3 regions of the Aliikangiella aequoris genome follow, and region 1 is predicted to be linked to each of the others. Evidence: predicted binding sites of a transcription regulator. Region 1 holds the regulator's gene; each other region holds the start of a gene.
The links. Region 1 encodes PhoB, which activates phosphate uptake and scavenging genes when phosphate is short. Its sites were predicted from a motif close to TGTCATANNNNTGTCANA; they were not measured.
Positions count from the first base shown of each region.

Region 2: a site for PhoB is predicted at 2,242-2,259, ahead of ACUR5C_RS00945 (UDP-2,3-diacylglucosamine diphosphatase). Genes of this name have one in related genera too.
Region 3: a site for PhoB is predicted at 3,461-3,478, ahead of ACUR5C_RS14355 (TIGR00153 family protein). Genes of this name have one in related genera too.

Region 1 is NZ_CM132298.1:402,812-407,719, reverse strand. Features, by position in the region: gene ACUR5C_RS01830 (SapC family protein) at 188-883, opposite strand; gene phoR (phosphate regulon sensor histidine kinase PhoR) at 1,243-2,550, opposite strand; gene phoB (phosphate regulon transcriptional regulator PhoB) at 2,610-3,305, opposite strand; gene ACUR5C_RS01815 (fibronectin type III domain-containing protein) at 3,824-4,908, shown strand, end outside.
Region 2 is NZ_CM132298.1:191,880-196,787, forward strand. Features, by position in the region: gene ACUR5C_RS00930 (CPXCG motif-containing cysteine-rich protein) at 1-2, shown strand, start outside; gene ACUR5C_RS00935 (DUF1415 domain-containing protein) at 37-591, opposite strand; gene ACUR5C_RS00940 (glutathione S-transferase family protein) at 611-1,249, opposite strand; gene ACUR5C_RS00945 (UDP-2,3-diacylglucosamine diphosphatase) at 1,385-2,203, opposite strand; gene ACUR5C_RS00950 (thioesterase family protein) at 2,355-2,894, shown strand; gene rarD (EamA family transporter RarD) at 3,061-3,978, shown strand; gene ACUR5C_RS00960 (alpha/beta hydrolase family protein) at 4,069-4,908, opposite strand, start outside.
Region 3 is NZ_CM132298.1:3,298,454-3,303,361, forward strand. Features, by position in the region: gene hslU (ATP-dependent protease ATPase subunit HslU) at 11-1,336, shown strand; gene ACUR5C_RS14350 (inorganic phosphate transporter) at 1,422-2,690, opposite strand; gene ACUR5C_RS14355 (TIGR00153 family protein) at 2,715-3,386, opposite strand; gene ACUR5C_RS14360 (transposase) at 3,839-4,810, shown strand.

The sequences.
Region 1 (4,908 bases):
CTCATGGTATGTAGGAAGTATGACAAGTATATGAACGCAATATGACAGACATATTACACACAACAAACGAATGATGAAAAACTACCGAAAGTAGCCCCAGAACTAGCCATTTTAGTAGCCCCTAAAACAAAAAGGCGCTTGTCCTAAAACAAGCGCCATGACTAAAACAGGGGATCTATAGTGAGAGTTAACGAGCTCTATTTAAAAGTCGCTGCGCCTGTTTTAATGAAATAATATGAGCAATTATCGGGTTGATATAGCCTTTTTTCCTTAAATCTAAATATTGCTCATCGTTTAACTCATTTAACTTCTGCTCATTCACAACATAGATTCCGTTGACACTTCGTTTTTGCTCAGCAACTTCAAAGCTTAAAGTTTGCTCGTCTAACAACTCCAGCTTCACAACAGTGTCAATAAAGTCACGCGTGGTTATTGCACACTTGTAATAATTCTCTAGCGCTTGTCTTCGAGTGGCTAATTGCTCACTTTCAGAGCCATCTTCGTTGAAAATAGCCTCACCTTCGTCACTAATCGCATTGCTTGCCATATCTATTGTCATGCTATATTTCTGTTTATCTTCTGGGTGTGGCACCAACGAAAGTGGGTAATGGGTTAAGCCAGCGGGGATAAATGGGCTGTCCCACTGTCCGTCTTTAACCAGTAAGTTTTCTTTCTCTTGAAGCCCAAACAAAGTGACTAAAAGAAACTGGCCTGTATCTCCATTTTTCACAAAAACTACGGGTAACTCAGAAGCAGCACTCATCACTTCATGCACAATAACAGGCGCCATATGTTGCTCTTTTATATGCTCAAAGCTTTTATTTAATACCAACTTAACATTGGCATGTTCTTTACTACTTAACGGGACAACGTTTGACTGCATGTTTCTCTCCAAAATCATTTCACACTATGTGAATTAGTTTAAAACGCTTATTGATTTTATAGACACTATTTTAAGTTAGTTATTATCTATTAGTTACCAATAAGCTAATCAATTTTTATACAATATCGATGTCTAGCGAAAGCTTTATCACTTTACTAGTGGTTTATCAGGGCTTTTTAGGTAATATTTAGCCGATATAGTGAGGCTAACGGAGGTCAAACACTCAATATTGCAGTGTGTTCAGCCTAACACTTGTTAAACAAGTTGAAAATAGTAATATCCACAAAATGAAGTTTAATTTAAATACCAGTTAACTTTTTATTTCACTTAGCTACTCATAGCCTCTAACAGCGTCATAACTAACTTTCCGTCAGTATTAATCGGCTTTTAGGAAAACGGGCACTAAAAGTAGAGCCTTCGCCCAACTCACTTTCAACATGTAAATAGCCGCCATGGTTCTCTAAAATGTGCTTCACAATAGAAAGCCCCAAGCCCGTTCCGCCAACTTGGCGTGAGCGAGTCGCATTAACCCGATAAAAGCGTTCAGTCAACCGCGACAAGTGCTCAGGCGCAACCCCTTCACCATGATCTATTACTGCAAGTGTGAGCTCTTGTTCATTACTTAAACCCCACACAACTTTAATGCTCGAGCCTTCTGGTGAGTATTTAACGGCATTACTAATCAAGTTTTGAAACAAGCTATAAAGCTCAACCTCTACGCCTTTAATATACAGTTTTTCATCAACTTCTGTTGCTATTTCGCAACTCCCCAAAGCTGAGGTTTTCTTTAGATCGCTAACTAGCTTCAAAATAAGATTTGGCATATCAACCACTTCACCAGAGTTGGCGTCATACCCCTTCTCTTCAAGTTTAGACAAAGTTAATAAATCATCTAAAATACGGGTCATTCGGGTCGCTTGGCTGCTTGCATTAACAATTTGAGTGCGCGTTGACTTGCTTAGCTCAGGTTCAGACTCTAGTAACTCGAGATAACCAGAAATAACGGTTAATGGCGTTCGTAATTCATGTGAAGCATTGGCGATAAAAGCTTTGCGCATTTTTTGCACAGCTAACCTCTGGCTAATATCTCGCGCAGTAACGAGTTTTCTATTTTCGCCAAAATCAACACAGGTAATGGAAAGTGACTTGCCTCGCTCAATTGGTGATGTCATATCAATTTGAGACACAGTTTGTTGCGATTCGATCAATTGATGTAATAGGGGATCTCGAATTAAGTTATCAATCCTTTGCCCAAGATCAGTGGATTTATGAATTCCCAATAAGTCATAGGCCGCCTGATTGGTCAGCTCAATTTCTCGGTGTTGGTTAATGACTACAGTCGCATCAGGTAGCGCAGCAATAGTCGCTTCAAACCGGCGAGCCATTTGGCTTAAACGCTTTTTACGTTCTTTGTTTTTTCGCTGAGCATGCACAATATTTTGTACAATAAGCTGCCAAATACCGCTCGAATCCAACGCTAAACTATGTTTAGCTCCTATCCGAATCCACCTTTCAAGCGCTCTTATTTGGATTAACATCCAGCAAATATAAATAATACAAGGTAACAGAATAGCCACAACCCACCAGCCAGAAACAATTCCAAATAAGATTGCGGCGGCGGCTAAAACTAAAATGCGGGAAATCTCGACTGTCCAAGCATTGTTCATGCGGTTTGATTCTCGCTTAGTATATTAACGGTTAGATTTATAAAGCTAACTTAAACTCGCTATTCAGCCTTTTTCTGGGAGAACATATAGCCCATGCCACGTACGGTTTTAATTAATCCATCCTTAGCAAAGGGTTTGAGTATTTTTCTCAACCTTAAAACATGTACATCGACAGTGCGCTCTTCAATGTATACCGCTTGTCCCCATACAAAGTCTAGCAACTGAGCGCGCGAGTATACTCGATTCTTGTGTTCGACAAAAAATTTAAGTAACGAAAATTCAGTTTGACCAATGTGAACATCACTTCCATCAATACTCAACTGGTTAGTCGCTAAATTTAACTCTAGGCCTTCTGCGGCTAATACGTCGTCTTCATTAGCCTGCGAAGTTCGACGCAATAACGCTTTTATTCTTGCCAACAGCTCCTTCATCCCTACTGGCTTGGTCAAGTAGTCATCGGCACCACAGTCTAATCCGCGCACTTTATCATTCTCTTCAACGCGTGCGGTTAACATGATTACCGGAAGTTCTTTCAGTACTGAGTCTTTGCGTAAGCGCTTAATGAATTCGACCCCATCTTCACCCGGCATCATCCAATCAACAATAATTAAGTCTGGCCTTTGGCGAGCTAGAACGTCTCTACCGGCAACGGCATTAGAAGCTTCCAATACCTTATAGTTTTCACGCTCCAAAGCAAATCGCAGCATTTCTCTTATCGGTTGTTCGTCTTCTACTAGTAATATCTGTTTCGCCATAACGGGCACCTTATACTGCACTTTTTTATTACAAATGCTTTGTTTCTAATATGACATAAAAAATACGCTACATCTTGTCATCTAAAATATAAAGCAAATCAAACTTTGAATATTCGCTATTTTTACCATGAAAAATGACAGCATTATGACAAGTTTAGCGCTTACCCGCGGAAAATCTGCAGTGACCAGCTTTCCTTAACATCACACACTCTACAATCTACTTAACTTTCAGGCTGAAAAATAAATCCAATCAAATATCATAATAAGATTTTGCGATGCCGTTTTTAACTAATAACCGCTTATTTAACTCATTATTTAACTCGTCCAAAGTCAACCACATTAGACCTTAAACCGAATATTAAACGGCGATTTTATTTGTTTGCGTGTCACAAAAATGTGTTAAATAAGTATAAAAAGGCCGACTAGGTCACATTCCAACACTATCCCGCGTTAAGTAATCTGAATTCAACCGATAAACCCTGTGCGCTTCTTAATTTAGGCTTTATTTGGTGAACACTATGACAAAACTTGCTTCTTTAATTCAAACTAATACTGCTTTAGCTGTTTTTTTTGCGGCGTTATTATTGTTAATAAGTGGTTGCGGTGGCGGCGGAACCACTGACGATTCAAGTGATAACACACCACCACCTGCTGGAAATAATGCGCCCTTTATTACGATTATCCCGCCAACAACTAATACCGCTTTCACAACCGAAAGTAACGTCACTTTTGCGGCTACAGCGAGCGATGCAGAAGACGGAGATTTAAGTCATAACATTCAGTGGGAGTCCAATCTAGACGGCGCCTTAGCCACCGGAGCAGAGTTTTCTACTAGCTTAAGTGAAGGAACTCACACTATTAGCGCTAGCGTAGCTGACTCTGCTGGCCTAACGACAACTTCAAGTGTTTCTGTTGTAATTGAGGCAGCTCAACCCAGTAACCAAGCGCCGCAATTAGCTATTATAAGTCCTGAAAACGATTCAAGCAGCTATGCCAATCATGTCGTTTTGTTAAGCGCTAACGCCTTTGATGAAGAAGACGGAAACTTAAATGATAATATCAATTGGGTTTCTAGTATTGATGGTAATTTAGGTGACGGTGCAGAGCTTAGCGTACAACTTTCGGTTGGCTCACATACATTAACCGCCACAGTGACAGACTCTGGAGAATTGAGCAGTAACGCAAGCGTTAATGTGGTTGTAAATCAAGAACCAAATGAAGCGCCTAGGGTAGAAATTACCCAACCTGGAACTCATAGTGAGTTGACTGAAAACGACAGCATAAACTTTATCGCAACAGCGCAAGACGCCGAAGATGGTAACCTCGCGAGCGAGCTAGTTTGGTCTTCGGACTTAGATGGCGATTTAGGCCAAGGTGGTGATATAACAACTCAGCTAAGCGTTGGCGAGCATATTATTACCGCAACGGTAAGCGACTCAAATGGTCAACAACACTCAGATTCAATTAGCCTAACTATCACTCAAGCAGCCCAAATGGCGACTATTTCTTGGAATGCTCCAACTCACAATACAGACAATAGCCAACTAGAAGACTTAACTGGATTTAAAATATACTACGGTACTTCAACTGAAAACCTTAACTT
Region 2 (4,908 bases), 210 kb from region 1:
AGCTTAGTTAGCTATTATTGGCAGCCTTGGGTGGTTTTATTGTTTGCTAATTAACATGGCTTGGCTGAGTATATTAATAAAATGTGCTTTACCTAGCTGGTTAGCGACCTGAATATTTTTATTCGGAATATCCGCTGGGTTTGGATAACTATCGATGGCTTTAGCTAGGCTAGCTTCGCGTAGTATGTGCAAAATTGGCATTGGCGAACGATTGGTAAAATTTTCCGGGTCGTCTTGCTTGGCGTCGGCAAAACAATAATCAGGGTGAAAACTAGCGATTTGGTAAATGCCTTCGTAGTTTTGCTCAACTAACAATTGGTTGGCTAGCTCAAGAAAGTCTAAGTAATCAAAAAAACTCTCAAGTCCTTGTGGATAAATTAGCAGGCTGGTTTCAATCTCATCACACTGGTCAAGTCGTTTAAATTCATTAAATAAGCTATGCAACTGCTCAGCAGTACTTTGCTCGTCAATTACTTCAAAATGTATGCTTTGGTTCACAAGTTCGCGCTTAGCAAAGGGGCAAAAGTTGTGCTTAATAATAGTTTCAGTAATCCAATACTTAACACTATTTATCATTGCAGAGTGGTTCATGGTCTATCCTAAGCTAATTTTAAGTTAAGTTGGTGAGGGGCTGCTGGTGTTCTGGTTTTAGGCGCATTCCGGTATAGCCTGGAAGTTTGCGAATTCTTTCTATCCAATGCGCGATTGCAGTAAAGGGGGTTAGGTTAAAACCTCCTTCATCAGCTACGTGAGTATAAGCATATAACGAGATATCAGCGGTGGTAAACTGCTCTCCAATAAGAAAAGGTGTTTTCGCTAATTGTTTTTCAAGAATTTTAAGCGCCTTGTAGCCGCCGGCCTGTTTAGCTTCAAATTCGAGTTGACGACTTGGCGGCATTTTTAAGTAGTGCTTGATAAAGCGGGCGACTGCGATATAAGGTTCGTGGCTATATTGCTCAAAAAATTGCCATTGCTGAAGTTTGGCTAGTTGAAGCTTGTCAGTTGGAAGTAAGTTAGAATCGGCTGCAAGGTAATTAATGATGGCGTTAGATTCGCTTAAAATTTCGCCGCTGGCTAACTCTAAGATGGGAATTTTGCCGCTAGGGTTTTTGCTAATGAAATCGTCAGCCGCTGCTTCACCCTTTAATATATCGATGCACTTCCAGCGAATCGGAATATTGAGTAATTGGCTTGTTAGGTAAACTTTATAACAATTGCCAGAAATTATATCACCATACACCGTTACCATTAGCTCGCTCCTTGGCTTAAACTAAGCTGCTATTTTAGAGGAGCTGAGCGATATCTAACAGTAAAACTTTAGCTCTAATAGTAAATTTTTAGCTGGCTTTGCTAAGCCACTAATTTTTAAAGTTCGCCGGCATAGTTAAGCGCTTTTTCTGTGGGCGACACCTAAAGGGTAGGCTTGAATATTTTTATTTATATGTTTTCTAGAAGGGATCTTAATGAGCTCGATTTGTCCGTCAAAGCCTTCTATTAAAGCCGAGTTGTTTTCTAGCCAGTCACCATCGTTATAATACTCTATTCCTTTGATGGTTCTAATTTCGGGGTGGTGAATATGTCCGCTAATGACGCCTTGGCAACCTTTTTGGTGAGCATACTCGATTGCGGCGTAAGCAAATGAATCAATGGCACTTTTAGCACGTGTTAGGTTTTCCTTAAGGAAACTCGATAGTGACCAATAGGGATAATTTAACTTTTCTCTCGTGAGGTTATAATGTCGGTTAAGCCACAAGAGCGAATCGTAAGCTTTATCGCCTAACCAACCATAGAAGCGATTTAAGCGTATTTTCACGTCAAAGCGGTCGCCATGTAATAATAAAAGCTTTTTACCTTGCTTGTTGGTATAAATATACTCTTTAACTACCAATATATTGCGAAAGGCATAACGATTAAATTTGCGCAATGCGGCATCATGATTGCCTGGAATATAAAATACATGAGTTCCTTGCTTGGCCATTTTTAAGATAGTTTTAATTAGCTGTGTATGGCTAGGCGGCCATCGAATGCCGCTTTTAAATTCCCAAAGATCAACAATGTCACCAAGCAGAAACAGGTTTTGTGGTTGCAGCGTCTTTAATAAGCTAGTGAGCGTTTCAACTTGAGTTTCTTTGTGACCTAAGTGAATGTCTGATATAAATAAAGACTGACATTGGCGCTTAAACTGAATTGGTTTATTAGTCATTATTTGCCCTCTTAGTTTAATAAAGTATGCGATTGAAAAATGACTTTTAGATGACGCTTTAGTAGGAATTTCAATTTATCTGTTAATATAACCAAAAATTACAGCGACAATTTTTGTCATTTTTATAACTCACTCTATTAAGATGAAACTTATGCAAGATAAGCCTGCCAAGACTAAGCCGAACACTGACAGCTCAAGTGAAACGAATGAAGCACCCTTATCAAGTCAGCAAATGCAAAAGCAAGAACAATTGATGAGTCGTCTAAAAGAAGTTTTTGAAGACAAAATACCTTTTCATCAGCTGATTGGGTTTAAATTTGATTTGGTTTCGCCGTTAGCTTGTCAAATTAGTTTTTCGCAAAAGCCCGAATTAATAGGAAATTTTATTCAGGGCATATTACACGGTGGAGTAACCGCGACCGCGCTTGATGTGGTTGGTGGAGCTATGGCCGCAGCCGGAATGTTAAGTAAAAACTTAGCGGCAGATGAACAGGAAATTAAACGCAAGCTAGCTAAAATTGGTACTATCGACTTGCGAGTTGATTTTGTAAGACCGGGGCGAGGCGAGGCCTTCTATGCCAAAGCTAGGTTGTTACGTAGCGGCAACAAAGTTGCAGTAGTTAGGATGGAGCTACATAGTATTGATGGTACTTTGGTTGCTTTAGGTACCGGCACTTATATGGCTGGTTAAGGCGTTTGCAAAACGACTCACTGATAACTTTTTAGTATTTTAGAAAACGCAAGTTTAACGCTAGCGTTTACACCTAAACTTTTTATCTATATAGAACTCTTTACTTCAGCACCAGCTTCATGAGTGTTGTATTGAGGCTTGCGGATTAGTAAATTTTGAGAAGTATATGACACAAAAATCTGAGTTAAGTGGTTGGCTTTTTGGCACTGGTGCATTTGTCTGGTGGGGGATGGCGCCTATCTATTTTAAGGCCGTTGGAGTTGTTCCCGCGAATGAAATTTTGGCGCATCGAATTGCTTGGTGTGTACCGGTTACTTTGCTGTTAATGCTGGCGCTGCGTAAACGGGTTGAATTAAAACAAGTTATCGCGAATAAAAAGCTGCTTGCAGGGTTAGCCTTAACGACAGGATTAATTTCTTGTAATTGGTATATTTTTACTTGGGCGGTTACTCATGAGCAAATATTAGCGACCAGCTTGGGGTATTTCATTAATCCGATAATGTCGATTTTAATGGGGGTGGTATTTTTAAGTGAGCGCCTAACAAAGTTGCAATGGATGGCGGTTTTGTCGGTAACACTTGGGGTAGGCAATCAAATTATTAATTATGGTGAGTTTCCTTGGATTGCGCTAAGTCTAGCTACTAGCTTTGCGCTTTATGGCTTTATTCGAAAGCAGCTGCAAATCGACTCGCTTAATGGACTGCTTGTAGAAACTTGTATTGCGTTGCCGTTTGCTTTGTTATTTATTGGCTGGCTTGGGTGGCAAGGTCAGGCGATATTTCTTAGTCATTCAACTCATATTGACATTCTGTTACTCAGTGGAGGAGTGGTAACTGCGGTGCCATTAATTTGGTTTGCTGCTGCGGCCAAGAAAATTGCTTTAAACAGCATTGGTTTTTTGCAGTTTTTAGCGCCTAGCTTAACTTTTTTTCTAGCGACTTATTTCTATGCCGAACCGCTCGGTACCGAACAACTACTCAGTTTTGTATTTATTTGGATAGGGCTAGGCTTATATTTAGTTAAGCCGATTCAAAACATGCTAAGTAGCCAGTCAAAACGTTTTAAAAGGCAGCCTAAAACTTAAATTTACCGGTTAATCTTATTACCGGTTAACCCCCATTATCGGTAAACCCCATTACCGGTTAACTCTATATATCAACCTGAGTAAGTTGACTTATCGATTAATTTCTTGCAACTGTTGTTTGAGTCGCTCAAATGCTTGGCTACCGGGGTGAATCCAATCAAAGTGCCCTGCCTTTTCTACTATCACTTGGTGGGTGCCGGCTAGTTCCGCTTGGTTTATTGGAACGATACTATCTGCAGTACCGTGCAATAAGTAGGTACTTTTGGGTAGATTCTTTAAAGCAGGATTTGCTTGGTCGTAGTCAGACTGATTTTCATCATAGCTTCCGTGCATAAATTGAGGCGTCGCTTTTTGGCAACTGTTATTACCTTTTGAATAATCTTTTATATTGCTAATTGCTGCTAGGCCAATAGTGGCTTTTAGATCGATATGTTGCAGTGGCCACTGGTTTAAAGTGGCACTGGCAAGCAGCGCTAAGTGGCCGCCAGCAGAGTGTCCCATTAAAATAATATTAGGGTTTAGCTTTATTTCACTTGGCATTTTTTCTAACTGAGCTATTCCGTGCATGATATCTTCGAAGCTTCCAGGCCAGCCGCCACCTGAGTCACCAGTTCGTCGATATTCAAGAGACCATACATTATAACCTTGCTGAGCTAACCCTGTAGCCAGCGGGTAAGTGTGCTTAATGTCAAAAGCATTGAGCCAGCAACCACCATGAATAAGTACAATAGTCGCTAGTTCAGGCCTGGCTTTTGGGGCTAGCCAAAGCATGCCATACTGCAGCGGATCATTTCCGTAGCTGATTTGTTGATTTGGCGGCAGTGATTCTAGTTTTGCAACATTTGCATAAGGCACATTAAAAGAAGCGTTAGGAAAGTTAACCGCTGCAGATTGAGTCGCAAAGGCAATAAAAATACTAATAAAAACCAA
Region 3 (4,908 bases), 860 kb from region 1:
GAATATTAAAATGTCACAAATGACTCCACGCGAAATTGTCCATGAGCTAGACAAACATATCATAGGCCAAAATGCGGCCAAAAAATCTGTTGCCATTGCCCTAAGAAACCGCTGGCGCCGCATGCAGGTAAATGAAGAACTTAAAAATGAAATCACGCCTAAAAATATATTAATGATTGGCCCAACAGGTGTTGGTAAAACAGAAATCGCACGGCGCTTAGCCAAACTAGCCAACGCGCCGTTTATTAAAATCGAAGCCACTAAATTTACCGAAGTTGGCTACGTCGGACGAGATGTAGAATCAATTATTCGCGACTTAGTCGATGCGGCATTTAAAATGTTGCGTGAGCAAGCGATACAACAAGTCAAAGTACGTGCAGAAGAAGCCGCAGAAGAGCGCATTTTAGATGCGTTATTACCACCAGCAAGAAATTTTGACAATGAGCCCCAACAAAGTAATGACTCAAGCGCTCGTCAAATGTTTCGTAAAAAGCTTCGCGAAGGCACAATCGACCAGCAAGAAATTGAAATTGATTTAGCTGGCCCCTCTGTAGGTATTGAAATTATGGCCCCTCCAGGGATGGAAGAAATGACCAGCCAACTTCAAGACATGTTTCAACAATCGACTCCATCGAGAAAAAAGAAGCGTAAAATAAAAATCAAAAATGCGTTAAAACTTCTCATCGAAGAAGAGTCTGACAAACTAATTAATCAAGACGAATTAAAAGCTCATGCTGCAGAAGCGGTAGAAAATAACGGAATAGTATTCTTAGATGAAATAGATAAAGTTGCTAAGGGCGATCGCGGCTCTGGTGGCGAGGTCTCTAGAGAAGGAGTTCAACGCGACTTGTTGCCGCTAGTTGAAGGCTGCACCGTGTCGACAAAGTATGGCATGATAAAAACCGACCATATTTTATTTATTGCCTCTGGTGCTTTTCATTTGTCAAAGCCTTCAGATTTAATTCCAGAATTACAAGGTCGCTTGCCAATTCGAGTAGAACTTCAGTCACTAACAACTGACGACTTTAAGCGAATTTTAACCGAGCCAGATGCAGCGCTAACCAAGCAGTACACTGCATTAATGCAAACTGAAAGCCGCGAAATCACCTTTACCGATGATGCGATTGAAACGATTGCAGAAGTTGCTTGGCAAGTAAACGAAACTACCGAAAATATCGGTGCGAGACGATTACACACAGTAATGGAAAAACTCTTAGAGGAAATTTCTTTTACCGCTTCAGACTCTAGTGATGCTTTAATTGTGGACGCAGCTTACGTAAAAGAACAGCTGGGTGAGCTTGCTCAAGATGAAGATTTAACTCGCTTTATCCTATAGTTACCTCACACGAGAAAAACAATTTAAATCACCACAAAAAAAGGCGCTTAAAGCGCCTTTTTTATTACAGCCTATAACCAAATGTTTAAAGGAAAATCCCTTTAAACATAAAGAAAAATGCCATCGATAAAATTGCGCCTGCCGGCAAAGTCACTACCCAAGAAGCCGCAATACTTTTTAGTACACCTAAATTAAGTGCTGCAATTCCTCGAGCCATACCCACACCTAATACTGCTCCAACCAAAGTATGCGTTGTAGAAATAGGTAGTCCTGTTCCAGAAGCAATAACTACTGTTGACGCTGCTGCAAGCTCTGCTGCAAAGCCACGGCTTGGCGTAAGCTCGGTAATTTTTTTACCAATCGTCGCCATTACTCGACGACCATAAAGCGCAAGGCCGCCAACAATACCTAATCCGCCAACCAACAATATCCAAACAGGAAGAGCAGACTTTTTAGCGATTTCACCATTATTTTCGACCACGCTTACCACTGCAGCTAATGGCCCAATCGCATTGGCAACATCATTAGAGCCGTGAGCGAAAGCCATACCACATGCAGTGACAACCATTAATACAGCAAAAACCTTTTCCACGTTAGCATAACTTGACTGGTCTGTATCAACCGCTTTTTGACGATTGATAAAAAACTTACCAGCGAGTAAAACCGCTAAACCAAAACCGGCTGCTATTAAAATAGAAGTAATTGAATCAAATTTAATGCCTACGTGCTTCAAGCCCTTAAATAAGGTAACCAGCGCGATCATAAAGCCAGCTAAAAACATATAAAAAGGAACGTATTTTTTCGCATTTTTAAGCGGGTCTTCAGTATCTAAAATTAACTTTTGAACACTGGTAAATAGCATAAAAGCAATCGTACCCGAGAGTAGTGGCGACACCACCCAACTGGCGACGATAGAGCCAACTTTACCCCACATAACCACTTCCATACCAATGCCCACTGCGGCAAAGCCAACAATAGCACCGACAATAGAGTGAGTGGTAGAAACAGGCCAACCAAAATACGTTGCTACAATAAGCCAAATACCAGCCGCGAGTAACGAGGCCATCATACCAAACACCAACAACTCTGGCGTATTAACCATTGCTCCAGAATCGATAATGCCTTTACGGATAGTAGAAGTTACTTCTCCGCCCGCTAAGAAAGCCCCGGCAAACTCAAAGATCATCGCAACAATTATTGCTTGCTTGATCGTTAAGGCTTTAGAACCAACCGAGGTACCCATAGCATTCGCGACATCGTTAGCGCCAATGCCAAATGCCATTAACACACCGAACATGGCAGCTAATGAAATTAAAATCATTTGATATTCTTGAAAAAAGCTACTAATTTCCATTGTTATTCTCTCTTATCAGGAAAACTAACGTGCTAGTAGTAGCTCTAAACGAGCGCCAACTTGCTGTGATGTATCTGCCAAGTCACCCATCCAGTCTAAGACTTTATACATAAAGATAACATTGACTGCGGGAAGCGACTCTTCTAATGCGAAAAGTTTGCGTCTTAGTTTAATTTGCAAAACATCGACATCGTTTTCGATTTCGTCTAAAACGACAATCATTTCTTCAGCGATTTTAACTTCGCGACCTTTAAAACCTGTTTCCAATAACTCGTCTAACTGTTGAATCGCTTTACTCGCTTGTAACGAAGCATCAATTCCACGGCTTAAATAATCACGAAGGTCTTCTCTGATAGCATCCGGAAATACCATTTTTCTTCCAGTTATTAAGCCTGCAATATCTTTAGCTTTATTGGCAATTTTATCTTGCGAAGACAACAAAGCTAGCAAGTCAGTCCTTTCAACCGGCATAAACAAACCTTTTGGAAGGTGTAAGCGTAATTCCTTTTTTAACTCATCAGCTTCATTTTCTAAAGCACGAATGCCTTTTTGTAATGTATCTACTTTATCCCAGTCTTGTTCAAAAACTGCTTCAAAGAATTCAGGTAGCTTACCAACACACTCTTGAACCTTTAGCATGTGCGTTTGCATTGGTTTCATCGGTGAGCTAGCAAATAAGTCTAATATTGGATTCATAAGGATCACTCTATGTCATATTTGAGGTGCGAATTTTAAGGGCTAGCGCCAAGATAGTCCAGTTATGAGAGCGATGTCATAAAACTGTCATATTTCTACATAGCCTTAAACTAGCCAGAACTTGCCCCTACCTATTAGTTTAACTATTTGATAAGTATAGATTAAAAGCAAATTCTTTCGAATTAAATCAAGTGTAATTATGACATCTAAATGACAAGCCATGTAGCCGTCAATATGTTGCAATAGCGCAATAATCTAACGGTTTGACCAAATTGTCGCAAGATCTACCCTCAATCGCTAGTCAAAAAAATTCATTTGCGGACAGTCACCTTACTGTCAATTTCCTACATTCCCAAGCGCCAATCTCTTAACCTTTTTATCAAGTATTGCTTATTCAAGCGTTAAATATTTTCTGCAACAATGCTCTTCTATCCAATGCTCAAGGACGAATCATGGCCATTCCCAGAAAAGACCAAATTGATCCTGAAACGCCCGGTTATTATCATTTAATCAGCCGCTGTGTAAGACGCACTTTTTTGTGTGGGTTTGATAAAGAAACCGGCATAAGCTTTGAGCACCGTCGTCTCTGGATAGAAAATCGTATTCTTGAGCTGGCTAAGGTGTTTGCCATCGAAGTCTACTCTTATGCTGTAATGAGCAACCATTATCACCTAGTGGTTTACTCTAACCCCAAAGCGCCTCAGCAGTGGTCAAATCGAGAAGTCGCTGAGCGCTGGTTACGAGCTTTTCCTGGTAAGTTAGACAAGCCACAATTTCAATTACAGCGCCAATTACGCTTGCAGGCCATTGCCAATGATGATGAGCTGCTTGCCACTTACCGCAAACGATTAGGAGATATTTCATGGTTAATGCGACGCTTAAATGAACCACTAGCTCGGCTGGCTAATTTAGAGGATGGCTGTAAAGGCCACTTTTGGGAGTCGCGCTTTACTTCACAAGCGCTGTTAGATGAGTCGGCTGCGCTTGCTTGTATGGCTTATGTTGACTTAAACCCAATAAGAGCCGGCATTGCCAAGTCGCTACCAGAAAGCGACCATACCAGTATTAAACATCGCGTTGAGTCGATGACCACGGAACAACTTAATCAAGCGGTTGCCGCGATAGCCGGTCAGGTAAAAGAGCGCAAGTTAAACTTTAAGCTTAAGGACTATATAGCACTAGTGGAGTGGACCGGTAAAGCAATTGTCTACCCCGACAAAGCAGCACTGCCTGCGAACATTCAATCAGTACTTACACAGCTCAATATAAACCAGTCACATTGGCTGAGCCAAATACAGCATTATGGTCGAAACTATGGCCGCTTTGTGGGAGGCATTAATGCAATAAAAGCGAAGGTTGAGCAACTCGAGCAACAGTGGATTCAAGGAACTCGGCAATTAGAAAAACTGTTTAGTACTGGATAACTTCAAAAGCGACTTCACTCACAAAGCAACATTTAAATCCCCACACTCGTGGGTATTTTGGCTGCTTCTGGTTTGGGTTTTAGAGATAACTCAGCGGA